2 regions of the Variovorax sp. GW822-FHT04A09 genome follow, and region 1 is predicted to be linked to the other one. Evidence: predicted binding sites of a transcription regulator. Region 1 holds the regulator's gene; the other holds the start of a gene.
What was found. Region 1 encodes NrdR, which represses ribonucleotide reductase genes. Its sites were predicted from a motif close to CACNANATNTNGTG; they were not measured.
Positions count from the first base shown of each region.

Region 2: the regulator NrdR is predicted to act here: its motif matches at 7,589-7,602, upstream of AC1RLW_RS28765 (ribonucleoside-diphosphate reductase subunit alpha).

Region 1 covers NZ_JBXAMV010000001.1:1,413,277-1,428,738, reverse strand. Annotated here, with positions in the region: gene AC1RLW_RS06480 (AAA domain-containing protein) at 1-830, opposite strand, end outside; gene AC1RLW_RS06475 (SprT-like domain-containing protein) at 827-2,065, opposite strand; gene tolA (cell envelope integrity protein TolA) at 2,158-3,084, opposite strand; gene AC1RLW_RS06465 (ExbD/TolR family protein) at 3,088-3,525, opposite strand; gene tolQ (protein TolQ) at 3,560-4,282, opposite strand; gene ybgC (tol-pal system-associated acyl-CoA thioesterase) at 4,279-4,737, opposite strand; gene AC1RLW_RS06450 (pyridoxal phosphate-dependent aminotransferase) at 4,799-5,986, opposite strand; gene nusB (transcription antitermination factor NusB) at 5,983-6,513, opposite strand; gene ribH (6,7-dimethyl-8-ribityllumazine synthase) at 6,510-6,971, opposite strand; gene ribBA (bifunctional 3,4-dihydroxy-2-butanone-4-phosphate synthase/GTP cyclohydrolase II) at 6,978-8,132, opposite strand; gene AC1RLW_RS06430 (riboflavin synthase) at 8,129-8,791, opposite strand; gene ribD (bifunctional diaminohydroxyphosphoribosylaminopyrimidine deaminase/5-amino-6-(5-phosphoribosylamino)uracil reductase RibD) at 8,878-10,008, opposite strand; gene nrdR (transcriptional regulator NrdR) at 10,037-10,480, opposite strand; gene glyA (serine hydroxymethyltransferase) at 10,514-11,758, opposite strand; ZMP/ZTP riboswitch at 11,797-11,923, opposite strand; gene AC1RLW_RS06410 (lytic transglycosylase domain-containing protein) at 11,973-12,833, opposite strand; gene AC1RLW_RS06405 (DUF748 domain-containing protein) at 13,547-15,462, shown strand, end outside.
Region 2 covers NZ_JBXAMV010000007.1:302,601-318,062, reverse strand. Annotated here, with positions in the region: gene AC1RLW_RS28800 (AAA family ATPase) at 1-791, shown strand, start outside; gene ffh (signal recognition particle protein) at 866-2,254, opposite strand; gene AC1RLW_RS28790 (cytochrome C assembly family protein) at 2,415-3,227, shown strand; gene AC1RLW_RS28785 (PP0621 family protein) at 3,224-3,481, shown strand; gene AC1RLW_RS28780 (two-component system sensor histidine kinase NtrB) at 3,478-5,175, shown strand; gene AC1RLW_RS28775 (sigma-54-dependent transcriptional regulator) at 5,181-6,731, shown strand; gene ampD (1,6-anhydro-N-acetylmuramyl-L-alanine amidase AmpD) at 6,718-7,335, shown strand; gene AC1RLW_RS28765 (ribonucleoside-diphosphate reductase subunit alpha) at 7,685-10,597, shown strand; gene AC1RLW_RS28760 (ribonucleotide-diphosphate reductase subunit beta) at 10,810-12,000, shown strand; gene AC1RLW_RS28755 (histone H1-like DNA-binding protein) at 12,200-12,760, shown strand; gene AC1RLW_RS28750 (carbohydrate kinase family protein) at 12,878-13,780, opposite strand; gene AC1RLW_RS28745 (zinc-ribbon and DUF3426 domain-containing protein) at 13,839-15,227, opposite strand; gene prmA (50S ribosomal protein L11 methyltransferase) at 15,310-15,462, opposite strand, start outside.

The DNA of each region.
Region 1 (15,462 bases):
ACATGCGCCTGCGTCGGCTTGAAGTACAGCAGGCGGTTGCGCCGCGAGAGGTCGAACAGGCGGTCGCGCAGGTGCAGCTGGATCGCCTGGCGGCGCTGGCCTGCGCCGTCCCTTGCCGGCGCGATGCGGTCCAGCCCGAGGTCGACGGGCTGGTCGCGGTAGGTCTCGAGGCGGCGGATGACCGAGGGCAGGTCGCGCGCACGTTCGTGGCGGTCGAGCGCGGTCATCTCGAAGATCACGGCGGCCACCACCGGGTGCAGCCGGCGGTTCAGCTCGAACAGGTTGCCGCGGTGCGTGGCGAAGCGGGTCAGGTCGTCGCCATCGGTGAAGTCGAGCCCGCAGGACAGGCTGGCCAGCACCTGGCCCAGGCACAGGATGTCGCCGAGCGCGTCGTGGTGGCCCAGGCGCAGCTCCCACGCGGCGTAGCCGGGCAGGTAGACGGGGCGCGTGGGCACGGTGTCGGGGCCGGCCTCGGGCATCACCGCGAGGTTCTCGAGCGCGACGCCGGCGTCGGCATCGACGGTCAGGCGCGTTTCGCCGACCACGCGCAGCACGGAGGCGGCGGGTTGTTCGAGCGGCGCGATGGCCTCGGGGTGGCGGCGCGGCGCGGTGCCGTCGGGCTGGGCCAGTGCCAGCGCGGGTTCGGCGGGCGCGTCGGTCACGCGGTAGGCAAAAGCGCTGCCGAGCGCGGCGACGTGGCCGAGTTCGTGCAGGGCCGAGACCTCGCGCAGCAGCGGCAGCACGAGCTTGAGCACGTCGTCGGTCTGCAGGCCGCCGTGGGCCTCGGCGGTGGCGAGCAGTTGCAGGAGCGGGGCGGGAGCGAGGGTCATGCGGCGGCGGCCTGCGAAGAAGATGTGGCGGCCCTGTCGAGCAGGGCGGCGGCGTCGCGTTTGACGCGGGTGAAGTTGCGCTTGGACAGACCCAGGTCCTTCAGCACGCGCTGTTCGAAGGGCGTGTCGCAGCCGAGCGCATCGGCCAGGCCCAGCGCGGCGGCGAGGGTGACGTCGTCCATCTCGGGATCGGCGGCGACGAAGTCGACCAGCACGCTGGCCAGGTAGTCGTGCAGGCCGGTGGGCGCGGGTTCGGGCGGGGGCATGGCCGAGGTGGGCGGCGTGAAGTCGGGGAAGAAGCGGCGTGCATGCGCCAGCAGCGAGTCCGACTGCAGCACGGACCGCTGCAGCAGCTGCGCCAGGGTGCCGCGCGTGAGCGCGCTCACGCGCTGCTGGCCGAGCATGTCGAGCGTGCCCAGGTCGAGCGGGCCTTCGAGCGCGGCGGCCAGCCATTCGTCGGCGTCGTGTTCGCGGCCGGCCCACAGGCGCAGCGCGCGGGCGCGCACGAACACCTCGGGGTGGCTCACGCCGCGCGTCTGCAGCGCCTTGTTGTTGGGGTCTGCGCAGATTTCCTCGGCCTGCGCCAGGTAGCTCGCCACGTTGACCTGCGTGAGGCCCGTCTCGATCTTGATGAGCGCGCTCACGGCGGGCTCGAGCGCGCCGCAGGCCACGCAGCCGCCGCGGTCGGCAAAAGCCTCGGTGTACAGCGCATGGCGCCGCGCGGCCTGCAGGTGGCTCGCGTCGGCGCGCGGGTCGGCCGCCGTGGCGTGCAGCAGGCGGTCGACGACGTGGTGCTTGCCGCCGTCGCGCTCCCACAGCAGGTAGTGCGCCAGCTCGTGGCCGAGCACGGCCTGGCGCTCGGGCGACTGCAGCTTTTCGAGCAGCGGGCCCGAGAGCACGATGTGCGCCTCGCCCGGCACGACGTAGATCGCGGCGTTCATGGCCGCGCCGTCGCCGGACGGGGCCTGGTAGAGCGTGATGCGTGCCGTGACGCCCAGGCGCTGCGCGGCCAGCGTGGCGTCGGCATGCAGGTCGGGGTGCGCGTCGGCGTCGAGGCGGTAGGCGCTGCGCAGCAATTCGGCACGCATGGCGGCCGTGTGTTCTTCGCGCGCTTCGGCCGAAGCGGCCCAGCGCCAAGCCTCGGGTTCGTTCGCCTGGAGGTGGGCGGCCAGTGCCTGCTGGTAGGGCAGCGGCGTCAGGTCTTGGAGGCGAACGGCAGGGAAAGAGTCGACCATGTCAGGAGCGCCAGCAACAATGAGTTGCCGACGATCCTAAACGAGCGGGTGGTGTCGCTTGCAATCACCCACGATGTGGGTGATTGCGGGTGTCAACGCTTGGGCTTGAGCGTGACGATGAGCGACGGGAAGATGCGCCCGTCCGTGTCGCGCGGCAGCTTGTCGGTCTTGCGCAGGCCGCGCTCGGCCGCTTCGTCCCAGGCCGGCAGGCCGCTGGACTTGGCGAGCTTGACGCCGACGATGGTGCCGTCGGGTGCCAGCCGCACTTCGAACTCGGCCTCGGGGTTGCCGTTCACGCTGTCGGCATCGGGGAAGGTGATGTTCGGGCGGACGGCGGCGGCGATGCGGCCGGCATAGCCGCTGGACGGGCCGGACGAACGCTGGGCGTTGCCCTTGGCATCGTCGCTGCCGCTGGCGCCTGCCAGGCCCTGCATGCGCTTGAGCGTCGCAGCGCGGTCGGCGGCGGCCTGCTTGGCGGCTGCCTCCGCCTTCTTCGCTTCGGCCTGCTTGGCCTCGGCTTCCTGCTGCTTCTTCTGCTCGGCCAGCTTCTTCTGCTGCTCTTTCTTGCGCTCGGCTTCGTCTTCGGCGCGCTCCTTGGCCTCGAGCTCCTTCTTCTTTTGCTGCTGCACGCGCTGCTGCTCGAGCTCGCGCTCCTTCTGCGCCTTCTGTTCCTTGAGCTTCTTCTCGCGCTCCAGTGCGATGTCGGGCGCAGGGGCGGGCGCCGGCTCGGGCGGCTTGACGGCCGGGGGAGGCGGCGGGGGCGGAGCGGGTGCAGGCGGCGGTGGTGCGGGCACGGGGGCCGGCGGCTCCGGCACCGACAGGCGCGGGGCGGCCTGCATCACCGTGGTCGACCACAGCTCGGCATCGACCGCGCCGTCGTCGGCTTCGCTGCGCCAGCGCACGCCCCAGGTCAGGGCGGCGATCAGCAACGCGTGGGCAATGAGGGCAAGCGCAACCGCGCGGGGCGTGCCGCGTTGCGGCGGCGGCGCGAACTCGGGGCGATCCAGGGCGAGCGACATGCCTTATTTGCCGCCCGTGGTCGTGACCGACAGCCCCACGCGCTCGATGCCGTTGCGCTTGAGCTGGTTCATCGCCTTCACGACGGTTTCGTACTTCACCGACTTGTCGGCGCTGATGACCACGGGGCGCTGGGCGTCGCCGCCTTGCGCGGCCTTGGCCGCCGAGCCGATCTGCGTCATGGGGATCGACGCGCCGCCGGTGCCGGTGGACGGGTCTTTCTTGATCTGCACTTCGTCGTCGCTCTTGATGACGATCTCGATGGGCTTGTCCGGCTGCTTGTTGGCCCGATCGACCGTCGGCAGGTTGATCACGCTCGGCGTGATGAGCGGGGCCGTGACCATGAAGATGATCAGCAGCACCAGCATCACGTCGATGAACGGGACCATGTTGATCTCGTTGATCGTGCGGCGGCCGCGGCCCCGGGATGAAACGGCGGGCATGTCGTCGCGTCCTTTGTCTTGTGCGCGCCGCTCTTCAGCGGTTCGCGGCGGTGACCGAGGCGGCGGGCGTCACGGCGCCGGGGTTGGCCGAGAGGTTGCGCTGCAGGATGTTGGAGAACTCTTCGATGTAGGTCTCCAGGGCGATGGCGATCTTGTCGATCTCGCGCGCGAAGCGGTTGTAGCCGACCACCGCAGGGATGGCGGCGAACAGGCCGATGGCCGTGGCCACCAGCGCTTCGGCGATGCCGGGCGCCACGGTGGCCAGCGTCACCTGCGTGAGGGCGGCCAGGCCGGTGAAGGCATGCATGATCCCCCAGACCGTGCCGAAGAGGCCCACGTACGGCGACACCGAACCGACGGTGGCCAGGAACGACAGGTTCTGCTCGGCCGCATCGAGTTCGCGCTGGAAGCTCGCGCGCATGGCGCGGCGGGCGCCGTCGAGCAGTGTGGCCGCGTCGGTCACGTGGCGCTCGCGCAGCTTCTGGTACTCGCGCATGCCGGAGGCAAAGATGCGCTCCATGGGGCCGGCGAACTTGGCGTTCTGCGCCGCCGAGGCGAACAGCTCGTTCAGGCTGGTGCCCGACCAGAACTCGCGCTCGAAGTCGTCGTTGAGCACGCGGATGCGCTTGAGGGCGAAGTACTTGCGGATGATGGCGGCCCAGCTGGCGACCGACACGATCACCAGCAGCAGCACGACCAGTTGCACCACGAAGCTGGCGTGGAGCAGGAGATTGATGATGGAGAGATCTTGGTTCATGGCTTGAAAGGTTGAGTCATGGAGCCGCTGGAGTGCTCGAGGGTTCCCGAAACTTGGGCCGGAATGCGCGCAGGGCGCAAGGTGGCGGCGTCCACCCAGCCGATGCGGATCGTGCCTTCGCAAAGCAAGACCGGTGCCGCGGCCCCGGTGCGTTCTTGCTCTGTTTTTGATAGCACGCGCTGACCGATTATCAACGACGCCGTGCCCAGTTGCCGCAGCTCGGCTGTAACCAGCAGTTCGTCGTCCAGCCGCGAGGGCCGATGGTATTTGAGCTGCGTTTCGCTCACCACGAACTGGCCGCCGGTGGCTTCCTTGAGCTTGCGCTGCTCGACGCCCAGGGAGCGCAGCCACTCGGTGCGACCGCGCTCCATGAACTTCAGGTAGTTGGCGTAGAACACGATGCCACCCGCATCGGTGTCTTCCCAGTAGACGCGGATCGGAAACTCGAAAGTCACTTGCATGCCTCCGTGCTTCGCACTGCGGCGCGAGCTTGCTTGGGGCGGCCCGGCGCTACGCTCATTGGGCGATCATGGCCCGCAGGCGCTCGACCGATTCCTGCAGGTGCGCCATCGAACTGGCGGTGGAGAAGCGCACGAACTTCGCGGTCTCGGCGGTGCCGAAGTCGCGGCCCGGCGTCACGGCGAGGTGGGCGCGCTTCATGGTCTCGAAGGCGAAGTCCCAGCTGCCCGAGATGCCGAGCTTGTCGGCCACGCTCGTGCAGTCGGCCCAGGCGTAGAAGGCGCCGTCGGGCACCACGGGCACGTTCAGGCCCAGGGCGTTCAGTTGCGGAATGAACCAGTCGCGGCGCGCCTTGAACTCGGCGCGGCGGCGTTCGTACTCGGCGATGCTCTCGGCCTCGAAGCAGGCCAGCGCGGCGTACTGCGACACCGTGCTCGCGCAGATGAAGAGGTTCTGCGCCAGGCGCTCGACCACCGGCACCAGCACTTCGGGCACCACCAGCCAGCCCAGGCGCCAGCCGGTCATGTTGAAGTACTTGCTGAAGCTGTTGATGCTGATGACGTTGTCGTCGATGGCCAGTGCCGTCTGCCCGAACGCATCGTCGTACGACAGGCCCAGGTAGATCTCGTCGATCAGCGTGATGCCGCCGCGCTGCGACACCACCTCGTGGATGCGACGCAGCTCGTCGGGCGCGATCGAGGTGCCGGTCGGGTTCGAGGGCGAGGCCAGCAGCACGCCGCGGGTCTTGTCGGTCCAGGCGGCCTCGACCTTGGCGGCGGTGAGCTGGAAGCGCTCCTCGGCCGTGGTCGGCACCAGCACGGCCTTGCCGTCCGCTGCGCTCACGAAGTGGCGGTTGCAGGGGTAGCTCGGGTCGGGCATCAGGATCTCGTCGCCCGATTCGATCAGCGCGAGGCAGGCCAACTGCAGCGCGGCCGAGGCACCGGCCGTGACGACGATGCGGCGCGCCGGCACGTCGACGTTGAAGCGCTGCTTGTACCAGCCGCTGATGCGTTCGCGCAGGTGGTCCAGGCCGGTGGCCTGCGTGTACTGCGTGGCGCCGGCGCGCACGGCGCGGGCGGCGGCTTCCTGCACCAGGGGCGGGGCGGTGAAGTCGGGCTCGCCGATGTTCAGGAAGATCATCGGACGGTCGGTGTGGGCCACTTCGCGGGCCAGCACCCCAGCGGCTTTCGCCACCTCCATCACGTAAAACGGTTCGATGCGCTGCGCGCGCGTCGAGATCCTCATGGGCGCGCCTTGCCGGTGGCCCGGTCGGCTTCCACTTCGAGCGGACGCAGCTGCGGTGCCAGGCCGTTGAGCACGGCGTTCACGTACTTGTGGCCGTCGGTGCCGCCGAATTCCTTGGCGAGTTCGATGCACTCGTTGAGCACCACGCGCCACGGCACGTCGGGGCAGTTCTGGAACTCGTACACGCCAATCCACATCACGGCGTGCTCGATGGGCGAGATTTCGGCGAACTTGCGGTCCAGCAGCGGCAGGATCAGCGCGTCGAGCTGCTCGGCGCCGTTGATCGAGCCGTGCAGCAGCGCGTCGTAGTGCGCCGCGTCGGCCTTGTGGAAGCCCGCGAGGTCGCGCGTGAAGTGGTCGATGTCGGTCGGGTCGTTGCGGCCCACCAGGTGCTGGTAGAGCGCCTGCAGCGCGAACTCGCGCGCGCGGCTGCGGTTCGACTTGGCCGCGGCCTTGCGTGCGCCCGTGCTGGTGAGGCCGGTGCGCGACTGGCGGGGCTTGGCGGACTTGGAGGTGTCTTCGGTCATGAAAGGGTGGCCAGCAGTTGTGCCATCTCGACCGCCACCTGGGCTGCGTCGCGGCCCTTGTCGGTCTGGCGGGCGACGGCCTGTTCGAGGTTTTCGGTCGTGAGGATCGCGTTGGCGATGGGCAGGCGGTAGTCGAGCGCGACGCGGCTCACGCTCGCGCCCGATTCGTTGGCCACCAGTTCGAAGTGGTAGGTCTCGCCGCGGATGATGCAGCCCAGCGCCACGAGCGCGTGGTAGCCGCCGCGCTCGGCGAGCGCCTGCAGCGCCACGGGCACTTCGAGCGCACCGGGCACCTGCACGTGATGGATGTCGGACGCGGCCACGCCGAGCGCCTCGAGCTCCGACAGGCAGGCCGCGGCCAGTGCGTCGGTGATGTCGGCGTTGAAGCGCGCCTGCACGATGCCGATGCGCAGGCCTTTGCCGTTGAGCGTGATCTCGCCCTTGTTGGAACCTTGCATGGTCGTTCAGTCTTTCGTGAGGTAACCGGCGATCTCGAGGCCAAAGCCGGCGGCCATGCTCGGCATGCGACGCGGCGCGCCGAGCAGGTTCATCTTGTGCACGCCGCATTCGCGCAGGATCTGCGCGCCGATGCCGTAGTTGCGCAGGTCCATGCGACCGCGCTCGGGCGCTTGCGCGGGGCGCGCGGTGCCGTCGAACTGCGCGAGCAGCTCGGCCGCGGTTTCGCCGCAGTTCAGCAGCACGGCCACGCCCTTGCCTTCGTTCGCGATGTGCGAGAGGCTGGCGTCCAGGCTCCAAGAGTGCATCGGGCGGTTGACTTCGAGCGCGTCGAGCACCGACAGCGGCTCGTGCACGCGCACCGACACCGTCTCTTCGGGGGGCCACTGGCCGCGCACCAGTGCCAGGTGCACGCCGCGGCTGGGCTTGTCGACGAAGGCGTGGGCGGTGAAGGTGCCCCAGTTGGTCTGGATTTCGCGGCAGCCGACTTTTTCGACCAGCGATTCGACACGGCTGCGGTGCTCGATGAGCGCGGCGATGGTGCCGATCTTGATGCCGTGTTCGGCCGCGAAGATCTGCAGGTCGGGCAGGCGGGCCATCGTGCCGTCTTCGTTCATCACTTCACAGATCACCGAGGCGGGCGAGCAGCCGGCCATGGCGGCGAGGTCGCAGCCGGCTTCGGTGTGGCCGGCGCGCATGAGCACGCCGCCGTCCACCGCCTGCAGCGGGAAGATGTGGCCGGGCTGCACCAGGTCGGCGGCCACGGCGTTGCGCGCCACGGCGGCCTGCACGGTGCGGGCGCGGTCGGCGGCCGAGATGCCGGTGGTCACGCCTTCGGCTGCCTCGATGGAGACGGTGAAGGCGGTGGAATGCTTGGCGCCGTTGCGCTGGACCATCGGCGGCAGCTGCAGCCGCTCGCACATCTCGCGCGAGAGCGTGAGGCAGATCAGGCCGCGCGCGTGGCGGGCCATGAAGTTGATGGATTCGGCGGTGATGTGGTCGGCGGCGATGACGATGTCGCCTTCGTTCTCGCGGTCTTCCTCGTCCACGAGGATGACCATGCGGCCGGCGGCCAGCTCGGCCACGATGTCTTCGACCGGGGAGATCGGTGCGGGTGCACGGTCGGCGCGCGGGGCGCCGATCGGCGTGACGGAGGCGTTCATTTCGAAGTGTCCTTGGGAGACGTAGGAGAGGGTGTGAGCATGCCGGCCTGAAGCATGCGCTCCACGTAGCGCGCCACGGTGTCGATTTCGAGGTTGACCTTCGAGCCGGCCTTCAGGCCGCCGAGGGAGGTGTTTTCCACGGTGTGCGGGATCAGGTTGATGCTGACCTCGGCACCCTCGGCGATGTCGCTCACGCCGTTGACCGTGAGGCTCACGCCGTTGATGGTGATCGAGCCCTTGTAGGCCAGGAAGCGGGCGAGGGCGGGCGGTGCGACCACGCGCAGCTCCCAGCTTTCGCCGACCGGCGCGAAGAAGCTCACGTGGCCGATGCCGTCCACGTGGCCCGAGACGATGTGGCCGCCGAGGCGGTCGCTCGCGCGCAAGGCCTTCTCGAGGTTGATGCGGCTGCCTTCGTCGGTCAGGCCGGCCGTCTTGTCGAGGGACTCCGCGGAAATGTCGATGGTGAATTGCCCGCGTTCAGGTGCGAGCGTGGTGACCGTCATGCAGGCGCCGTTGAGCGCGATGCTGTCGCCGAGCCCGACGTCGTCGAGGTAGCCGTCGGGCACCTCGATGCTGAGTCGCTTGCCGTAGGAGGAGGAGGTGCCGAGGTCGTGGATGGCGGCGATGCGCCCCACGCCGGTGATGATTCCGGTGAACATTTCCACATTTTCGCAGACATCGAGGGGTCTTCGGCCCGAAGGGCCGGTTTGCGGCTGCGAATGTGCCGCGCCGCGTGGGCGGCGGCTCAGAAGCGGTCGCGGCCGGCGACGCGCGCGACGATGCGCAGGTCGGGCCCCAGCATGTCCACCGACTTGAATTCGAGCGGCAGCGCACCCGCCAGCGAGGTGAGCGGGCCCTCGGCATGCAGGTGGCTGGCGATGTCGAGCCCGCTGCCGATCAGCTTGGGCGCCAGGTACACCAGCAGTTCGTCCACGCAGCCTTCGCGCAGCAGCGAGCCGTTGAGCTTGTGGCCCGATTCGACGTGCAGTTCGTTGACGCCGCGCGCCGCGAGGTCCTGAAGCATCGCGGGCAGGTCGACCTTGCCGTGCAGGTTGGGCAGGCAGGTGATGGTGGCGCCGCGGGCTTCGAGCGCGGCCGCCTTTTCTTCGTTGTGCCGGCTGGCAGCGTAGATCCAGACGGCGCGGCCAGCTATGAAAATGTGAGCGTCGGGCGAGGTCTGGAGGTGGCTGTCGACCACCACGAGGTGGGGCTGGCGCGGCGTGTCGACCAGGCGCACGTCCAGCCGCGGGTTGTCTTCGAGCAGCGTGCCGACGCCGGTCAGCACCGCGCCGGTGCGGGCCCGCCAGGCGTGGCCGTCGGCGCGCGCGGCCTCGCCGGTGATCCACTGGCTCACGCCGTTGTGCAGGCCGGTGCGGCCGTCGATCGAGGCCGCAATCTTCATTCGAACCCAAGGCTGCTGGCGGATCATGCGGCTGAAGAAGCCGATGTTGAGCTCGCGGGATTCGTTGGCGCCCGGTCCGACTTCGACCTCGACGCCCGCCGCACGTAGGCGCGCGAAGCCCTGTCCCGCCACGAGCGGGTTCGGGTCGGCGAGCGAGGCCACGACGCGGCGCACGCCGGCGGCGATCAGTGCGTCGCAGCAGGGGCCGGTGCGGCCGTGGTGCGAGCAGGGTTCGAGCGTGACGTAGGCGGTGGCGCCCGCAGTCGAATGGCCTTGGGCTTGCGCGTCGCGCAGCGCCATCACCTCGGCATGCGGGCCGCCGGCTTGTTGCGTGTGGCCCTGGCCGATCACGCGGCCGTCGGCGTCGCACAGCACGCAGCCGACGCGCGGGTTCGGGTCGGTCAGGCGGATCGCGGAGGCGGCGAGCCGCAGAGCGGTCGCGATGTGGGAGGCGTCGTGTCGGGAAGAGGACATGGCGGGTTCGTTCACGCCTTCTCGGGGGTCAGATGTCGCGCAGCAGCTGCCGGAACTCGTCCACGTCCTCGAAGCTGCGGTACACCGAGGCAAAGCGCACGTAGGCGACCTTGTCGAGTTTCTTGAGTTCGCGCATCACGAGTTCGCCGACCTTCGTCGAATCGATTTCGCGCAGGCCGCTGGCCAGCAGCTTCTGTTCGATGCGCAGCAGGGCGTTGTCGATCTGCTCGATGCTCACGGGCCGCTTGCGCAGCGCCAGCATCATCGAGGCGCGCACCTTGGTCGAGTCGAAGTCGGCGCGGCTGCCATCCTTCTTGACCACGACGGGGAAGTTGACGTCGGGGCGCTCATACGTGGTGAAGCGCTTGTCGCAGGCGCTGCACTGGCGGCGCCTGCGGACGAAGTCGGCGTCTTCCGAAACGCGGGTCTCGACGACCTGCGTTTCGAGATGACCGCAAAAAGGGCATTTCATGCGGCCAGTGCTTCTCTTCTTCTATTTACGAAATCAACGGTAGACAGGGAAGCGGCTCGTCAAGGCGTGGACCTTGGCGCGCACTGCGTCGATGTTCGCCGCATCGCGCGGGTTCTCGAGCACGTCGGCCACCAGGTTTGCCGTGATGCGGGCCTCTTCGTCCTTGAAGCCGCGCGTGGTCATGGCGGGGGTGCCGATGCGCACGCCGCTGGTGACCATCGGCTTTTCCGGGTCGTTGGGGATCGCGTTCTTGTTGATCGTCATGTGGGCGGCGCCCAGCACGGCTTCGGCTTCCTTGCCAGTGATGCCCTTGGAACGCAGGTCGACCAGCATGACGTGGCTTTCGGTGCGTCCGCTCACGATGCGCAGGCCGCGCGAGGTGAGGGTGTCGGCCACGATCTGGGCGTTCTTGACCACCTGTTGCTGGTAGGCCTTGAACTCGGGCGTCAGGGCTTCCTTGAACGCGACGGCCTTGGCGGCGATCACGTGCATCAGCGGGCCGCCTTGCAGGCCGGGGAAGATGGCGCTGTTGATCGCCTTCTCGTGCTGCGACTTCATCAGGATGATGCCGCCGCGCGGGCCGCGCAGGCTCTTGTGCGTGGTCGAGGTCACGATGTCGGCGTGCGGCACCGGGTTGGGGTACACGCCCGCGGCCACGAGGCCGGCGTAGTGGGCGATGTCGACCATGAAGATCGCGCCGACGTCCTTGGCCACCTTGGCGAAGCGCTCGAAGTCGATGTGCAGCGAATAAGCCGAGGCGCCCGCGATGATCAGCTTGGGCATGTGCTCATGCGCCTTGCGTTCCATCGCGTCGTAGTCGATGGCTTCGTTGGCGTCCAGGCCGTAGCTCACCACGTTGAACCACTTGCCGCTCATGTTGAGAGGCATGCCGTGGGTCAGGTGGCCGCCTTCGGCCAGGCTCATGCCCATGATGGTGTCGCCGGGCTTCAGGAAGGCGAGCATCACGGCTTCGTTGGCCGAGGCACCGCAGTGCGGCTGCACGTTGGCGGCGTCGGCGCCGAAGATCTGCTTGACGCGGTCGATGGCCAGTTGCTCGGCCACGTCGACGTGCTCGCAGCCGCCGTAGTAGCGCTTGCCCGGGTAGCCTTCGGCGTACTTGTTGGTGAGCTGCGAGCCCTGGGCCTGCATGACGGCCGGCGAGGCGTAGTTCTCGCTGGCGATCAGCTCGATGTGATGTTCCTGGCGCGCGTTTTCGGCTTGAATCGCGGCCCAGATTTCGGGATCGGTCTGTTCGACCAGGATATTGCGTTGGTACATGGCAGTCCTTTGAAGACGAGGTCCTTGTTCAACCAAACAAGGGCTGCCCAGGCGAACGGCTGAACGCCTGTTGTGGCCAGGCGGCACGCTTCCCAGTGGTATTCCACGTCAGCGCGTGGCACCTTTTTCAGGGTGCTGCGCCTATCGCCAGTCGCGTACAGGCCGAGTGTAGCGCAGGCCCGCACGCATCCGGGCCGGGAGGGCCGGCAAGGCCTCAGGAAACTGCGGAGAGCAGGGCGACCTTGGCCGGTTCGCTGCCGGTGGCGGGCTCTTCGCCTGCAGGCTTGGCCGGTGCCACGACCGGAATCGGCTGTGCGCGCGCCGTGGTCGGCGGCGGCACGACCATCGTCGACGGCGCACGGCCGGCGGCGACCTGGCGCAGGCGCTCGTGTTCGGCCAGCACCTTGGCGGCATAGCCGCCGTCGTCGTCGAGGTTGGCGGCGCCCACGTAGTAGCGCAGGCCGCCTTCGAGCGAGCCGGCGCGGGCGATGCATTCCTGCAGCACCTTCACGCCGACGCGCATGTTGGTCACGGGGTCGAAGGCGGTGAGCGTGCCGCCCGCGCTTTCGTACTTGTCGCCGTGAACGCGGGTCATGACCTGCATCAGGCCCTGGGCGCCGACGTGGCTTTGCGCGAACGGGTTGAAGCTGGACTCGATGGCCATGATGGCCAGGATCAGCGTCGGGTCGAGCTTGGTGCGCTTGCCGATCTGGTAGGCCTCGGAGACCAGCACGCTCAGCGGCTCGGCCGCGACGCGGTACTTCTTGCTGAGCCAGTAGGCCACCGCCGCCTGCTGCTTGGGCAACTCGTCGGGGCTTGCGGCCGTGGTGCGCTCGATGGCGGTCGGTTCCAGGTCGGTGGGTTCGGGCGCGGGCTTGCGCGACTGCAGCCAGCCCATCAGTTGTTCCTCGCCGGTCTTGCGCAGGTCGGGGCGCGCCACGAGGGCGAGGGCCGCGAACACGATGGCCAGGCCGACCAACGCAAACCCGTTGTGGGTGATTTCAAAAAAGCCGTCTGCCACATCGGACACGAAGGTCCGTAGCCCGCGGGCTGTGGCATCAAACGCCTTGCTCATCGCTTTTTTCCTTTCTGTGCGGCACCTGGCATGCAGCGCCTGAAAGGGCGGTGGATGAAGGCAGCGGCGCTTGGATTGGTATGTACGAATCAGGCTCCGCGCATGGAGGGTGTGTGGGGTAGGGAGCGCGGCGGCCTGATCACGCCGGTGGAATTCGGCAGCGGATTCAGGGAGGCCCTGCTGCGTCCGGCAGCAAGGGCAGGCGGGATTCTATCGTGGCTAAATACACGGTCAAGCATAAGGATTTGGTTTCATATGTTAATAAATGCTTGAAGAATCCCCTCGTTCGAGGGGGCTCCAGGGGGAGCTGGCCTACGGGAAATCCCTTGGAAAAAGGGATTTGCAAAGGAAGGGTGGGACGCCTAATCTGGACGGGCCTGAGGTTTCAGGCGTTTTTCCGAAGTCAGGCAGTCCGAGGTGCAAGTCAAGGACTCGAACGATGGAGGACTCCACGGCGGCAATCTCTTGCTGCCAGCACGGCGGGAACCATTACTTCCGGTCGCGCGAATCGATGGCATGGGTTTTGAGCCCGCCATCAAGCCCGGTGACAAGACACTTCGTCGACTCACCGGGCTTTCTTGTTTGTGGGGCTCACACTTTCGGCCTACCGATCCTGTCGAGGGGCGCGCGGGCATCGCAATGCCTCGCCAAAAGGGAACGCATTCACGTTTTCGCAGACTTTGTTGGCATCTGTTTGCGGCACACTTCTGCGGATGGATGCTGCTTCGATCAAACAGAACAAATGGGTGCGGCGTGGGGTTGTCGCGTTGCTGGTGGTGTTGGCCCTGTGGGTCATCGCGTGGCTGGCGGTGCCGCCGATTGCCAAGAGCCAGCTCCAGAAGATCGCGAGCGAAAAGCTGGGCCGGCAGGTTACCGTCGGCAAGATCGACTTCAAGCCCTGGACGCTCGAGCTCGCACTGAATGACCTGCGCATCGCCACCGCCGACGGCAAGCAGCCGCAGGTGGCCATCAAGCGCATCTATGCCGACGCCGAACTGCAATCGCTGTTCCGCCTTGCGCCGGTGATCGACGCGGTGACGGTCGAGGCGCCCGCGGTGCTGCTCACGCACCTGGCCGACGGCAAGTACGACATCGACGACATCCTGGCCAAGCTGGCCTCGGGCCCGCCGCCCGATCCGAAGGCCGAGCCCGCGCGCTTCGCGATCTACAACATCTCGATCAAGGACGGCGCGGTCGACTTCGACGACCAGACCGTGAAGCGCCGGCACGAGTTGCGCGGCTTCATGCTGAACGTGCCGTTCCTGAGCAACCTCGCCTCCAAGCGCGAGATCAAGACCGAGCCCAAGCTGGCTTTTGCGCTCAACGGCAGCCAGTTCGACTCGGCCGCCTTCACGACCCCGTTCGCGCAAAGCCGCAAGACCGACGCCCACGTGCAGTTCAAGGGGCTCGACCTCGTGCCCTACCTGGGCTACATCCCCGGCGGCCTGCCGGTGAAGCTGCAGGCCGGCAGCCTGGATGCCGACCTGAAGATCGATTTCCAGCAGACCAACACCATCGGCCTGAAGATCACGGGCACGGTCGAGGCCCATGGCGCCAAGCTGGGCGACGCGCGCGGGCGCGACCTGCTGGGCTTCGACTCGCTCAAGCTGGCGCTGGCCGACGTGCGACCGCTGGAGTCGGTGTTCCACCTGAGCGAGGTCGCGCTGGCCAAGCCGCAGCTGGTGGTGGCGCGCGACGCCGCCGGCCAGCTCAACCTGATGGCCACCGACCCGGCGACCGGCGCGGCCGAAAAGGCGGCGCCGCTGCCCGCGCCCGCCGCCAGCGCCCCGGGCGGCAATCCGGCCGCCGAGAAGCCCAAGCTCAAGGTGCAGGTCGACAAGATCGCGCTCGACGGCGGCCGTGTCGGCTGGCGCGACGAAACCGTCAAGCCCGCCGCAGCTATCGACCTCACCGACCTCGGCATCAACCTCACGGCCGTCACCTGGCCCATGGAAAAGCCCGCGCAGTTCGACGGCAGCACCACCGTCGCGGGCGCCACGCTGAAGTTCAAGGGCAACGCCACCGACAAGGTCGCCGACGTGCAGACCGAGGTCGAGGCGCTGCCGCTGTCGCTGGCCGCGCCGTACCTGGCGCAGAGCCTGGAGCCCACGCTCGACGGCAAGCTCAGCGGCCAGATCGACGTGTCCTGGGCCCAGCCCGACCTGAAGTTCAAGGCGCGCCGCCTGGCCGCCGACGGCCTGGCGCTGACCCAGGCCAAGACCGCGCTGGCCAGCGTCGGGCGCTTCGAACTGGTCGACGCCGAGGTCGACATGACCAGGCACACCTTGAACATCGCGTCATTCACCGCGACCAACCCCAAGGTGAGCGTCGAGCGCGACAACGAGAAGCGCTGGATGTTCGAGCGCTGGCTGAAGACCCCGGCCGGCGGCGCCAAGGTGGCGGCGCCCAAGCCGGCCGACGCCGGCGCGGCGCGCCCCAATAGCGCCAACACCAAGCCCTGGGCGCTGACGCTGGGCACGCTGGCGGTCGACAACGGCAGCCTGTCCTATGCGGACAAGGCCGGCTCGGCGCCGGTGGCGATCGAGGTCACGGCCTTCAAGCTGCTGGCCCAGAAGATCGCACCCGATACGAACACCGTCTCGCCGCTGCAGGTGTCGGGTCGCATCGG
Region 2 (15,462 bases), on a different contig from region 1:
GGAAGGCCCGCGCGCCCTTCGCGTTGCGCGAGGCCGTGTGCCGGATCATCGCCGTGCACCAGGTGCCGTTCCATGCCTTCGCCTCGCGCAAGGGCGTGCGGCCCGAGTGGCTGGTGCACAAGCTCTCGTGGGAGCTGAGCCTGCCCGACCTGTGCTGCGTGGCGCGCTGCGACATGCGGGGGCGCCACTACGAGAAGCGCGCCGACAGCCTGGCCGACATCGCGCTCTTCGAGCAGCTGGCACAGGAAGAAGGCTGCTGGGAGGGCCCGCGCCAGATGGCCGACGCGCACACGCGCCTGGCCTACTTCCGCGGCGCCGACACCAGCCCCGACTACCCGCTGTTCCAGACGCCGGGATCGCGGGTCACGGTGATGTGCGGCCTGCCCGCGAGCGGCAAGAACCACTGGGTGGCGCAGCACCGCAAGGGCTGGCCGGTGGTTTCCTTCGACGACGCGCGCGCCGAGCTGGGCCTCAGGCACGGCGAGAACGATGGCCTGGCCGCGCACCACGCGGTCGACCAGGCGAAGGCGCTGCTGCGCAAGCGGGAGCGCTTCGTCTGGAACGCCACGCATCTGAGCCAGCAGATGCGCACCAAGACACTGGACCTGCTCTGGGCGTACCACGCGCAGACCGAGCTCGTGTACCTGGAAGTGCCGCATGCCGAGCTGATGCGCCGCAACCGCGAGCGCGACACGACGCTGTCGAACGCGGGCATCGAGAAGATGCTGCACCGCTGGGAGCTGCCGGCGCCCGTCGAAGCACACGACACGGTCTACGACGTGCAGACCTGAAGAAAACGACGAAGCCCGCCGGGGCATCCCCCGGCGGGCTTCTGTCCATGTGTCTATATATATGTGTGTGCGGCTCAGAACGGCAGCTTCGGCCCGCCGGCCCCACCCATCCCGCCCATGCCCTTCATGCCGCCCATCTTCTTCATCATCTTCATGAGGCCGCCGCCCTTCATCTTCTTCATCATGCCCTGCATCTGCTCGAACTCGTTGAGCAGGCGGTTCACTTCCTGAACCTGCACGCCCGCGCCGGCCGCGATGCGGCGCTTGCGCGTGGCCTTGAGCAGCTCGGGCTTGCGGCGCTCCAGCGGCGTCATGCTCTGGATGATGCCTTCCTTGCGGCGGATGTCGCGTTCGGCGCGCGTCATGTCGGCCTCGGTGGCCTTGGCGGCCATCTGCTGCGGCAGCTTGTCCATCAGGCTGGAGAGGCCGCCCATCTGCTTCATCTGCTGCAGCTGGCCGAGGAAGTCGTTCAGGTCGAAGCCCGCGCCGCTCTTGACCTTGGCGGCCAGCTTCTGCGCCGCCGCCACGTCGACGCCGGCCGTGACCTGCTCGACCAGCGCGACGATGTCGCCCATGCCCAGGATGCGGCCCGCGTGGCGCTCGGCGTCGAACACCTCGAGGCCGTCGATCTTCTCGCTCACGCCGGCGAACTTGATCGGCACGCCCGTCACTTGGCGCACCGACAGCGCCGCGCCGCCGCGCGAATCGCCGTCGGTCTTGGTCAGGATGATGCCGGTGAGGGGCAGCGCTTCCTTGAAGGCCTTGGCGGTGTTGATCGCGTCCTGGCCCTGCATGGCATCGACCACGAACAGGGTTTCAACCGGGTCGAGCTCGGCGTGCAGCTGCTTGATTTCGGTCATCAGCACTTCGTCGATCGCGAGGCGGCCGGCCGTGTCGACCAGCAGCACGTCGAAGTAGTGGCGCCTGGCGTGGTCGAGCGCGGCGCGCGCGATGTCCAGCGGCTTCTGGTCGGGCGTGCTCGGGAACCACTCGGCGCCGGCCTGCTTGGTGACGGTCTTGAGCTGCTCGATGGCGGCCGGGCGGTACACGTCGCCCGACACCGTGAGCACCTTCTTCTTGCGCTTCTCGATCAAGTGCTTGGCCAGCTTGGCGGTGGTGGTGGTCTTGCCGGCGCCCTGCAGGCCGGCCATGAGGATCACCGCGGGCGGCTGGGCCGCGAGGTTGATGTCCGACACGCCCTCGCCCATGGTGGCGGCGAGTTCGCGGTTGACGATGCCCACCAGCGCCTGGCCCGGCTTGAGCGAGCCCAGCACTTCCTGGCCGAGCGCCTTCTCCTTCACGCGCGCGACGAAGTCGCGCACCACGGGCAGCGCCACGTCGGCCTCCAGCAGCGCCATGCGCACCTCGCGCAGCATGTCCTGCACGTTGCTTTCGGTGATGCGCGCCTGGCCGCTCATCGTCTTGACGAGGCGGGAGAACTTTTCGGTGAGGGCGGTGGCCATGAAGGAAATACCTTGTTGTCCGCGGCAGCGGACCGATGGAAAGTCGTGAAAACCTGGAAGCGGTATGTGGGCCCGCTCTCTCGCGGGGGTGCCCCGGCGGGGGGTGGGCGAAGCGACGCGACGTGCGCGAAGCCGGGGGGCGAGCCTATACACTCCACCGATGATTTTAGCGATCCCCTCCCCACTCGGCGTGGCGCTGGGCATCGCCACCGCGGCAGCCTACGGTTTTGCCGCTGCCGCCGGTGCGCGGCTCAGCCGCCAGACCACCCAATGGGCGCTCGGCATCGCATGGCTGCTGCACGCTGCGGTGCTCGGCCACGGGCTGATCGGCGGCGACCCTCGCTTCGGTTTTGCGCCGGCGCTGTCGGTCACGGCGTGGCTGGTGCTCACGGTCTACGCGGTCGAAAGCCGCCTGTACCCGCAACTGAAGGCACGCCGCGCGCTGGCCTGGCTGGGCGCGGCGGCCGTGCTGCTGGCGCTGCTGTTCCCGGGCACGCCGCTGCATGTCAGCGCCTCGCCCTGGCTGCCGCTGCACCTCGCACTGGGCATCGCCTCGTACGGCCTGTTCGGCGCCGCCGTGGTGCACGCCTGGCTGATCACGCGGGCCGAAAAGCAGATCCGCCTCGCCAGCGCCGACGCACAGGCCGGCGTGCCGCTGCTCACATTGGAACGGCTCACCTTCCGCTTCGTCACGGCGGGCTTCGTGCTGCTGTCGGCCACGCTGCTGGCCGGCCTGCTGTTCAGCGAACAGCTCTACGGCGCCGCCGGCCGCGCCTGGAAGTGGGACCACAAGACCATCTTCTCGGTGCTCGCCTGGCTCAGCTTCGCCGTCCTGCTGACCGGCCGCGCGCGCTTCGGCTGGCGCGGACGCACCGCGCGGCGCGTGCTCTACGCGGGCGCGGCGCTGCTGCTGCTGGCCTACGTGGGCTCGCGCTTCGTGCTCGAAGTCGTGCTGACGCGCCTGCCCGCATGAAGTACCTGCTCGTCCTCGCGGTGGTGTGGGTCGCGATCTGGCTCTGGCGCAAGAACCGGCGCGAAGAGATGCGCGATGCGCAGCAGGAACGCGCCAGGAAGGCGCAACAGCGCACGCCGGCCGTCGGCCCACCGCAGGCGATGGTGCGCTGCGCCCACTGCGGGCTGCACCTGCCCGCGGCCGACGCACTCCCCGGGCCGGACGGCGCGGTGTTCTGCAGCGCCGCGCACCGCCAGGCCGGCACCTCCGCATGAGTTCATTGCGCCGGTCGCGCGGCGAGCCGGCCACCGACTGGGACGTGCTCGACCTGGGCGCCGGCGACAGCACCGCGCTGCTGCGGCTGTGGCGCGGCTTCATGGCGGCGCGCTGCTTCGTGGCGGTGGTGCTGGTGCTGCTGCAGGGCGTGGCCTTCGCCATCGGGCAGGCCGTGCAACCGCTGCCGATCGTGCTGTCGGGCGGCTACCTCGTGCTGGCCTGGCTGGAGATGCGCTACGCGCACTTCGAGCCGCCGATCCGCGGCTTCTCCACGCTCTGGCTGCTGACCATCGGGGTCGACCTGGGCATCTTCAGCGCCCTGCAGGTGCTGCAGGGCGGCAGCGTCAACTACACACCGCTGTTCGCGCTGCCCGTGCTGATGAGTGCGGTGCTCGGCACGCTGCTCGTGGGCCTGGGCACCACAGCGACCGTGACGCTGCTGCTGCTGGCCGACGCCGGCTGGCACTGGCTGCAGCAACCCGGCGATCCTTCGGCGCGCTTCGTGCAGGCAGCCCTCACCGGCACCGGCCTGTTCGTGGTGGCGCTGCTCGCGCACGAGCTGGCGCGCCGGCTGGCACGCGAAGAGGCGGTGGCGCAACGCAGCCGCACCCATGCGCAGATGCAGGCACAGGTCAACGACCTGGTGATCGAAACGCTCACCGAAGGCGTGCTGGTGATTGACGCCGAGGGCCTGGTGCACACCGCCAACCCGGCGGCCGACGCGATCCTCGGCCAGGGCCTGGCGCAGTTGCCAATGCCGTTCCCACTGCACACCCAGCCGGCCTGGCATGCGCTGGCCGCGCTGGCGCGCCAGACCTTCGCGCGGCGCGCGCCGCAGACCGAAGAAATCCCGGTGGCGCAGGCGCGCGGCGCGGCGCGCGAGGTGCGCGTGCGCACCCGGCTCACGCCCACCGACGACCGCCGCGCCGACAGCCTGTGCGTGATGTTCCTGCAGGACCTGCGCGAGCTCGAAGCCCGCATCCGCACCGAAAAGCTCGCCGCCATGGGCCGCATGTCGGCCGCGGTGGCGCATGAAATCCGCAACCCGCTGGCCGCCATCGCGCAGGCCAGCGCGCTGCTCAGCGAAGACCTGACCGACCCGGCGCACCGCAAGCTGACCGACATGGTCCAGCACAACGCGCAGCGCCTGGCGCGCATCGTGGACGACGTGCTCGACGTTTCTCGCGCGCGCCAGCAGCGCGTGCTCTCGCTGGGCGAGCAGCTGGTGCTCGACCCGGCCGCGCAGATCCTGGCCGAGGAATGGGTGCGCCAGACGCAGCGCAAGGGCGTGCGCGTGGCGCTCGAGGCGCCGGGCAGCGAGGTCCGCTTCGAGGCCGAGCACCTGCGCCGCCTGCTGGTGAACCTGCTGGACAACGCGGCCCGCTACGCGAGCCAGCGCGAGGGCGCGATCCAGGTCATCACCACCTTGCAGCGCGCCGGCGTGCAGCGCGCCGCGTTGCTGGTGTGGAGCGACGGCGCGCCGCTGGAGCCGGCGGTGCAGCGCCACCTGTTCGAACCCTTCTTCTCGTCCGAGAGCCGCTCCAGCGGCCTGGGCCTGTTCCTGTGCCGCGAGCTGTGCCGGCGCCACGGCGCCACCATCGGCTACGAACGGCGCGCGCTGGTGCCGGGCGGCCCTGAGGGCAACGAATTCTTCGTCAGCTTCGCACCGAGCGAAAACCGGCTGACACAATAGCGGCCGTGAGCTCCCTCCCGCCTTCCGCCGCCGCCCCGCGCCCCGCGCAGATCCTCGTCATCGACGACGAACCCGACCTGCGCACGCTCTACGAACTCACGCTGCTGCGCGAAGGCTACCGGGTGGAAGCGGCGGGCAGCGTGTCCGAAGCCTGGCAGCACCTGGAGGCCGGCCGCTTCGACGCCGTGATCACCGACATGCGGCTGCCCGACGGCGAAGGCATGGAGATCATCCACCGCATCCAGAAAGACCAGCGCAGCGAGCGTTGCGTGGTCATGACCGCCTACGGCTCGGCCGAGAACGCGGTCGAGGCATTGAAGGCCGGCGCCTTCGACTACCTCACGAAGCCGGTCGATCTGAAGCAGTTCCGCGCCGTGGTGGCGTCGGCGGTGCAGGCCAACCGCGCCGCGGTGGTCGTGCCGCAGAAGGCGCCGCCGCAGGCCGCCGGCCAGGGCGGCGAACGCCCCGACGCACTGGCCGTGACGCGCAGCGGCGCCACCGCGCTCGACCGGCTGGTCGGCGACTCCGACCCGATGCGCCTCGTCAAGTCGCGCATCGCCAAGGTGGCGCGCGGCATGGCGCCGGTGCTGGTGCGCGGCGAGTCGGGCACCGGCAAGGAGCTGGTCGCGCGCGCCGTGCACGGCTGCAGCCAACGCAGTGAAGGCCCCTTCGTCGCGGTGAACTGCGGCGCGATCCCCGAGAACCTGCTCGAGGCCGAGTTCTTCGGCGCCAAGAAGGGCTCGTACACGGGCTCCTCGCAAGACCGCGACGGCTACTTCCAGGCGGCGCGCGACGGCACGCTGTTCCTGGACGAAATCGGCGACCTGCCGCTGGCCATGCAGTCGAAGCTGCTGCGCGCCATCCAGGAACGCAGCGTGCGCGCCATCGGCTCGACGCAGGAAGACGCGGTCGACGTGCGCATCGTGAGCGCCACCCATAAAGACCTGCACGCCGAGGTGCTGGCCGGCCGCTTCCGACAGGACCTGTTCTACCGGCTCAACGTGATCGAGATCGCCGTGCCCGCGCTGCGCGAGCGCCGCGAAGACCTGCCCGCGCTGTGCACCGCGCTGCTCGCGCGCATCGCGCAGGACGGCGGCCTGCCCGTGCCGCGCCTGTCCGACGCGCTGCTACAGCGCCTGGCCCAGCACCCGCTCGACGGCAACGTGCGCGAGCTCGAGAACCTGCTGCACCGCGCCGTGGCGCTGAACGACGGCGACGAGCTGCACATCGACCTGATGGGCGCGATGACGCCGATGCCGGCCGCGCCGCGCAGCGAATCCGCTGAAGCGCCAGCCGCCGTTGCGGTGGCTGCGGCCCCCGCGCCGGCGGCCGAGCCCAAGCCCGCGCCGCCGCCGCTGCCCTCCGACCTGCAAGCCTGGCTCGACCAGCAGGAGCGCGAGATCCTCGTGCGCGCGCTGCACGAGAGCGGCTTCAACCGCACGGCCGCCGCCGCGCGGCTGGGCATGAGCCTGCGCCAGATCCGCTACCGCATCGCGCGCCTGGGCATCTCCACGCCCAACGGCGACGACGGTGCCACCGCACATGCCGACGACTGACGACCTCGCCACGACACCGGCCGGCGACGACGGACTCTGGCGCGCTGGCTGGTACCGCTTCGCCAAGGCCCTGCCCTCGCCGAACTTCGGCCCGCGCCCCGCCGGCGCGCAGACCGACCTGATCGTGCTGCACTCGATCAGCCTGCCGCCAGGCGAATACGGCGGCGACGCGGTGCAGCAGCTCTTCACCAACCAGCTCGACTGGGACGCGCACCCGTACTTCCAGTCGATCCGCGGGCTCGAGGTGTCCTCGCATTTCTATGTGCGACGCAACGGCGAGCTCTGGCAGTTCGTGAGCTGCGAGGACCGTGCCTGGCATGCCGGCGTGTCGTCGTGGCGCGGACGCACCAACTGCAACGACGACTCCGTCGGCATCGAGCTCGAAGGCCTCGAGGGCGAACGCTTCGAGGAGGCGCAGTACGAGACGCTGGCCAGCCTGTGCGCCGCGCTCGCGCAGCACTACGCCATCGCCCACATCGCCGGCCACGAGCACATCGCGCCCGGCCGCAAGCAGGACCCCGGCGCCGGTTTCGACTGGCGCCTGCTGCGCGAACAGCTCGGCTGGAATCCACAGATGTTTCCCGAGCAGGTGGTCGCGCGCTAATTTTTTCAATCGCTCCGTGGCCCGCGATGCGCCGCTCTCGCAGCGCAGCAATCTCGCAAGCGCAGGCACGCGACGTAGCAACCATGCGGGCTGCAGGCCCAAATCGCCTTGCAAGCCGCGCCCCATGCGGGTTGCGCCACCATGGGCCAGTATTCACGCGGCATCGCTGGCGATGCGCTGAGTGCGGCGCAATTCCCGTCAGGGTTGCGTCCATAGGAAAACACTACCTGTAGTGGCTTGTAGGGCACAGACACCCTAGATATAGTGTCTTCCCGTTCGGCAACAACGCCGACGCAAGGCCCGCGAGGCCTTGCCAACCAACAAGAATTGCACAACCGAGAGGAAGCGAATGCAAACTGCACTGAACACCCCGTCGACCCCCCGCGCCGTCCCCGCGACGCCGCAGCAGCAACAAGACACTGCGGGCTCGCCCACCGGTCAGAACCTCGCGCACTACCAGATCATCCGCCGCAACGGCGCCGTCGTTCCCTTCGAGCCGAACAAGATCGCCATCGCGATGATGAAGGCCTTCCTGGCGGTGCACGGCACCCAGGGCGCGGCTTCCGCCAGCGTGCGCGAGACCGTCGACACGCTGACGCAAGGCGTGATCCGCGCCATGGTGCGCTCGCGTCCGGGCGGCGGCACCTTCCACATCGAAGACGTGCAGGACCAGGTCGAGCTCGGCCTGATGCGCGGCGGCCACCATGAAATCGCGCGCGCCTACGTGCTGTACCGCGAACGCCGCACCCAGGAACGTTCGAAGCAGGGCGAGCAGGACGTGCCCGCCGCGCCGGCGCTGCACGTGCTCGACAACGGCGAGCGCGTGGCGCTGGACCTGAACGAGCTCAAGGGCCTGATCGAATCGGCCTGCCAGGGCCTGGGCGACAGCATCACCGCCGCCCCCATCGTTGCCGAGACGATGCGCAACCTGTACGACGGCGTGCCGCTGGACGAGGTCTACAAGGCCTCCATCCTGGCCGCCCGCACGCTGATCGAGAAGGACCCCGACTACACCTTCGCCACCGCGCGCCTGCTGCTGCACACGATCTTCAAGGAAATCATCGGCCGCGAAGTGATGCCGGTCGAGCGCGCCACCGCCTACGCCGACTACTTCCCTCAGTTCATCAAGAAGGGCGTCGAGAACGAGCTGCTCGACGAGAAGCTGCTGCAGTACGACCTGCCCCGCCTGGGCGCCGCCCTGAAGGCCGAGCGCGACAACCAGTTCGACTACCTGGGCCTGCAGACGCTGTACGACCGCTACTTCCTGCACGTGCGCAAGACCCGCATCGAGCTGCCGCAGGCGTTCTTCATGCGCGTGGCCATGGGCCTGTCGCTGAACGAAATCGACCGCGAAGCCCGCGCCATCGAGTTCTACGAAGTGCTGTCGTCGTTCGACTTCATGTCGAGCACGCCCACCCTGTTCAACGCCGGCACGCTGCGCTCGCAGCTGTCCAGCTGCTACCTGACCACCGTGCCCGACGACCTGGACGGCATCTACGAGTCGATCAAGGAAAACGCGCTGCTGTCGAAGTTCGCCGGCGGCCTGGGCAACGACTGGACCCGCGTGCGCGCACTGGGCAGCCACATCAAGGGCACCAACGGCGAATCGCAAGGCGTGGTGCCGTTCCTGAAGGTGGTGAACGACACGGCCGTGGCCGTGAACCAGGGCGGCAAGCGCAAGGGCGCCGTCTGCACGTACCTGGAAACCTGGCACCTCGACATCGAGGAGTTCCTGGAGCTGCGCAAGAACACCGGCGACGACCGCCGCCGCACGCACGACATGAACACCGCCAACTGGATCCCCGACCTGTTCATGCGCCGCGTGATGGAAAAGGGCACCTGGACGCTGTTCTCGCCCTCCAACGTGCCTGACCTGCACGACCTGTTCGGCGCCGACTTCGAGAAGGCCTACGTCGCCTACGAAGAGAAGGCCGCCCGCGGCGAGATCAAGCCCGCGCGCACCCTCCAGGCCTCGGACCTGTGGCGCAAGATGCTCACGATGCTGTTCGAGACCGGCCACCCCTGGATCACGTTCAAGGACGCCTGCAACGTGCGCTCGCCGCAGCAGCACGCCGGCGTGGTGCACTCGTCGAACCTGTGCACCGAGATCACGCTGAACACCAGCGACACCGAAACCGCCGTGTGCAACCTGGGTTCCGTGAACCTGCTGCAGCACCTGAAGGACGGCAAGGTCGACCAGGAAAAGCTCAAGCGCACCATCTCGACCGCGATGCGCATGCTCGACAACGTGATCGACATCAACTACTACGCCGTGAAGAAGGCGCGCGACTCGAACCTGCGCCACCGTCCGGTCGGCCTGGGCCTGATGGGCTTCCAGGACGCGCTGTACGAACTGCGCATTCCCTACGCCTCGCAAGAAGCCGTGCAGTTCGCCGACGAGTCGATGGAAGCCATCTGCTACCACGCCTATTGGGCCTCGACCGAGCTGGCCAAGGAACGCGGCAAGTACTCCAGCTACAAGGGCTCGCTGTGGGACAAGGGCATCCTGCCGATCGACTCGCTCGACCTGCTCGAGAAGGCCCGCGGCGGCTACGTCGAAGTGGACCGCTCGGCCACCCTCGACTGGGATTCGCTGCGCGCCAAGATCAAGGCCGACGGCATGCGCAATTCGAACTGCGTGGCCATCGCCCCCACGGCGACCATCTCGAACATCATCGGCGTGGACGCCTCGATCGAACCCTGCTTCGGCAACCTGTCGGTCAAGTCGAACCTGTCGGGCGAGTTCACCGTGATCAACCACTACCTGGTGCGCGACCTGAAGCGCCTGGGCCTGTGGGACGACGTGATGGTCATGGACCTGAAGCACTTCGACGGTTCGCTGCGTCCCATCGACCGCGTGCCGCAGGACGTGAAGGCGCTGTACGCCACCGCGTTCGAAGTCGAGACGACGTGGCTGGTGGAAGCCGCCGCGCGTCGCCAGAAGTGGATCGACCAGGCGCAGTCGCTGAACATCTACATGGCCGGCGCCTCGGGCAAGAAGCTCGACGACACCTACAAGCTCGCCTGGCTGCGCGGCCTGAAGACCACCTACTACCTGCGCACGCAGAGCGCGACGCACGCTGAAAAGTCGACGGTGCAATCGGGCCGTCTCAACGCGGTGTCGTCGGGCAACGACGCACCCTCGGGTATGAGCGCACTCGAAGCCGCCGCTGCTGCAGCGAAGGCACAGATGAGCGCGATGCCCGCCACCGACATCGCGTTCTGCGGTGTCGACGATCCGACCTGCGAAGCCTGCCAGTGATGTGCAAGTGAAGCGTCAACACACAAGACGCTTCGATCGATCAGCGAGGTGCTCGCACAAGTGAAAAGCGCGCGACGTTCAATCAATCAAGGCATTGACTGACGTCGCGCGATGCATGCGAGCAACATAACAACCCCATAAATGGCGCACGATGTGAACGAGCACTTTGCAACTCACATCGTTGCTCCGATAATTGCGCATTGGATTTTTCTATGTTGACCTGGGACGAAGAAGTCAAGCCCTCCTTACCAAAGGATATGCAACAAGGATTGCAGCAGCACCACGCATCGACCAGCGGTTCTTCCGCAGGTCGCGCGGTCGCCGCTCCGACTTCGTCGCTTGCACAACCCGCCACTGCCACCGCCCCGGTGGCCGCCGCTGCAGGCCAGCGCGTCAAGGCTTCCGACAAGCGGATCATCAACGGCCAGACCGACGTCAACCAGCTGGTGCCGTTCAAGTACAAGTGGGCCTGGGAAAAGTACCTCGCCACCTGCGCCAACCACTGGATGCCGCAAGAGGTGAACATGACGCGCGACATCGCGTTGTGGAAAGACCCGAACGGCCTGACCGAAGACGAGCGCCGCATCGTCAAGCGCAACCTCGGCTTCTTCGTGACCGCCGACTCGCTGGCCGCCAACAACATCGTGCTGGGCACCTACCGCCACATCACGGCCCCCGAGTGCCGCCAGTTCCTGCTGCGCCAGGCCTTCGAGGAAGCGATCCACACGCACGCGTACCAGTACATCGTCGAGTCGCTCGGCCTGGATGAGAGCGAGATCTTCAACGCCTACAACGAAGTGCCGTCGATCCGCGAGAAGGACCAGTTCCTGATCCCGTTCATCGACGCCATCAGCGACCCGAACTTCAAGACCGGCACGCACGAGACCGACCAGACGCTGCTCAAGTCGCTCATCGTGTTCGCCTGCCTGATGGAAGGCCTCTTCTTCTACGTCGGCTTCACGCAGATCCTTGCGCTGGGCCGCCAGAACAAGATGACCGGTGCTGCCGAGCAGTACCAGTACATCCTGCGCGACGAGTCGATGCACTGCAATTTCGGCATCGACCTGATCAACCAGCTCAAGCTTGAGAATCCTGGCCTGTGGACCGCAGAGTTCAAGGCCGAGATCAAGGACCTCTTCATGAAGGCCGTCGAGCTCGAATACAAATACGCCGAAGACACCATGCCGCGTGGCGTGCTCGGCATGAACGCCTCCATGTTCAAGGGCTACCTGCGCTACATCGCCAACCGGCGCGCGCAGCAGATCGGCCTCGAAACGCTCTTCCCGAACGAGGAAAACCCGTTCCCCTGGATGAGCGAAATGATTGACCTGAAGAAAGAGCGCAACTTTTTCGAAACCCGCGTGATCGAGTACCAGTCGGGTGGTGCGCTCTCCTGGGATTGAATTTTTCGATACACAACAATTCATGAATTCAAGAATTGCCCTTGCCACCGACTGCGCCAAAGAGCGCGGCATGGACGAGGGCTCAGGTGTTCATGGTGCTGGGGCTCAGATTCCAACGCCATGAATCGCTTCACGCTCCCAACGCGCGTGGAGTGCTTCAATAGGTTGATTTTTTCAACTTGATCAAGGAGAAATAGAAATGGCAACTGCAAAGAAAGCGCCGGCCAAGAAGGCCGCTGCAAAGAAGGCTCCGGCTAAGAAGGCTGTCGCCGCGAAGAAGGCTCCGGCAAAGAAGGTCGCTGCCAAGAAGGCTCCGGCTAAGAAGGCTGTCGCCAAGAAGGTCGTAGCGAAGAAGGCTCCGGCAAAGAAGGTCGCTGCCAAGAAGGTTGCAGCCAAGAAGGTCGTAGCGAAGAAGGCTGCACCGGCGAAGAAGGCCGCTGCCAAGAAGGCTCCGGCAAAGAAGGCCGCCGCCAAGAAGGCGCCTGCCAAGAAGGCCGTAGCGAAGAAGGCGCCTGCCAAGAAGGCTGCTGCCAAGAAGGCCCCTGCGAAGAAGGCTGCCGCCAAGAAGGCCCCTGCCAAGAAGGCCGCGGCCAAGAAAGCCGCGAAAAAGCCCGCTGCCAAGCCTGCCGCTGCTGCCAAGAAGCCTGCTGCCAAGAAGGCCGCCGCGCCTGCGAAGGCTGCCGTAGCGCCTGCCCCTGCGGCGCAAACGACGCTGAATCCCCAGGCAGCCTGGCCGTTTCCGACGGCCAGCAAGCCCTGAGTGAATTCTCAGCGGCCTTGAAAGGCACGAAGCCCGGCACCGCAAGGTGCCGGGCTTTTTTCATGGGCGCCCGCTGTCGCCGAATCGCCGAAGCGATGCGGGCAGGTCGTCAGCGAATCACAGGTCGAGCGTCGCGCGGTCGATCTGGTAGTTCTGCGGTCCACGCTGCGCGATCTTGAGCGCGCCGATGCGGTTGCCGAGCGCTGCGCAGCGCGCCAGCGGCCATTCCTTTTCCAGGCCGTACAGCAGGCCGCCGCGCCATGCATCGCCGCAACCCGTGGGCTCGACCACGGCCGTGGGCGTCACGCCGGGCACGTGCTCGCGCTCGCCGCCGGTCCACACCTCGCAGCCCTCGGCCGCCAGCGTGACCACGAGGCCGCGCACGCGTTGCGAGATCTCGGCCAGGCTCCAGCCGGTGCGCTGCGACAGCATCTTGCCTTCGTAGTCGTTGACGACGACCCAGCTCGCGAGCTCGATGAAGTGGCGCAACGCGTCGCCGTCGAACATCGGCAGGCCCTGGCCCGGATCGAACACGAAGGGAATGCCGGCGGCGGCGAACTGCTCGGCGTGCTGCAGCATCGCCTCGCGGCCGTCGGGCGCGATGATGCCGAGCTTGATGTCCTCGCGCGCCATCACCTTCGTGATGTGCGCCTGCTGCATCGCGCCGGGATGGAACGCCGTGATCTGGTTGTTGTCCGTGTCGTTCATGATCATCGCCTGCGCGGTGAAGGTGTCGTCGAGCTGACGCACGAACTCCGTGCTGATGCCCAGCGTGCGCATGCGCTCGGCGTAGTCGGCACCGTCGCTGCCCAGCGTGGCCATCGGCAGCGCCGTGCCGCCCAGGGCGTTGAGGCTGTAGGCGATGTTGCCGGCGCAGCCGCCGAAGTCACGGCGCAGGCCCGGCACCAGGAACGACACATTCAGGATGTGCAGCTGGTCCGGCAGGATCTGGTCGGCGAACCGGCCTTCGAAAGTCATGATGGTGTCGAACGCGAGGGAACCGCAAATCACTGCTGCCATGGGTGGACCGTAGGTTGGATGAGAAAGGGAACGAGCGGCGCGCGTGTCGGCGCTCCGCTCAGGGATAGAAAGCTTCGACGCGGTAGCCCGCGATCGGTGGCAGTGCCGCCGCCTCGCTGGCCGACAGGGTCAGCGGCAGCGAGGCCGCGCGGTCGGCACGCGCCGCCAGCACGCCCGGCGCGCCGTAGTCGGTGGGCGTCAGCACGCGCCGCACGACGGCTTGTTCCTGCGTGTCGAGCAGCGACAGCTCGATGGCCGGCATGGCGAGCGGCACGGTCGCCGCGTTGCGCAAGGTGAAGCTCAGACGGTAGTCGTTGCCGCCGCTCTTCTCGCGCGCGAAGGCCGCGCCTTCGATCACGATGTCGCCGATCTGGCGCAGCGCCGCGAGCTCGCAGCCGGTGTACTGGCACAGCGCCGACAGCGCGGGCCGCAAGTTCGGCTGGCGCGCCACGATGCCGTCGCGCTCATGGCGAACGACCTGCACGATAAGGACCAACGCCGCAAGCACGGCCAGCACCACCAGCAGACGGCGCACGCCCTTGCGCTGCCAGAAGCCGGCGGCCTTTTCGGCCGGCTCGTCTTCTTCGGCAAAGGGATGGTCTTCAGGCGCCTCGAAGGTCGCAGAGAGCGAGAAGTCGGGCTCACCTTCAGCACGGATGCCGGGGCCCGGCAGCGGCGCGGCGGCCTCTTCGTGTTGCGCGTCGCGGGCCTTGGCGTTCGCGATCTTGGCCGACTTGGCGCGCGCACGGCGCAGCGCCTTCTGGATCAGGAGCTGGTCGTGGTCCTTCTCTTCCTGCTCGCGCTCCGCAGCCGCGCCGTCGTCGTTCTCACCGGTCGCTGCAACCAGCCCGCGCAGCGCTGAGCTGCGCGGCAGGTCGGGCAAGGGCGGCGCAGGCGGCGGCGATGCGGGCGGCGGTGCGCCGAGGTTCAGGTCGATGTTCGGAAACGGCGGCAGCGAACTCGCGGGCGGACGCCATGCGGGTTCGGTGGCATCGAGGTCGGACCAGGGCTCGTCCGCGGCGAGGCCGTGCGCGGGCAGCGTCAGTTCGAAGGGCAGCGGGGACGCAGCCGGCGCGACGTTGGTGGCGGCGGTCGACAGTCCGGCCTCTTCTTGCGAAGCAGACGATGGCGCCTGCGGCTCGGATTCGTCATCGAGAAAGTCCGCCTCCTCGACCGCCGGCCGTGCGGCCGCCAGGTCGATGCGCGCATCCTCGAAAGACGCCACCAGTGCGGCCATCGAAGACATCGGCGAAGGTGCCGGTGTGGGCGCGGGTGCCGGCGCGGCAGGCGCGGAAACCGCACCGTCGGGCGCCTCCTGCAGGTCGAGCGTGGCATCGAACACATGGCTGCAGCGGCCGCAGCGCACCCAGCCGTCCGAGATGCGAAGCTGGTCGCGCACCACCTTGAAGGTGGTGGTGCAGGCGGGGCAACGCGTGACGAGGCTCATGACCGGGCGATTGTAGGGTTGGGCCCTCGCCGTGCAGGCAGGTGCCCGGGGCGCCCGCGGTGCGAGCGCCCCGCCGCGCGCTTCAGCAGCGTGCGGTCATGAGGATCCAGCCGTCCTCGGTGTCGCTGACTTCGAGCGCGGCGTACGGCGCATAGGCCGCCTTGAGCTCGTCGGCCTGGCGCTCGAGGATGCCGGCCAGCACCAGCGAGCCGCCGGCAGCCACATGGCTGCGCAG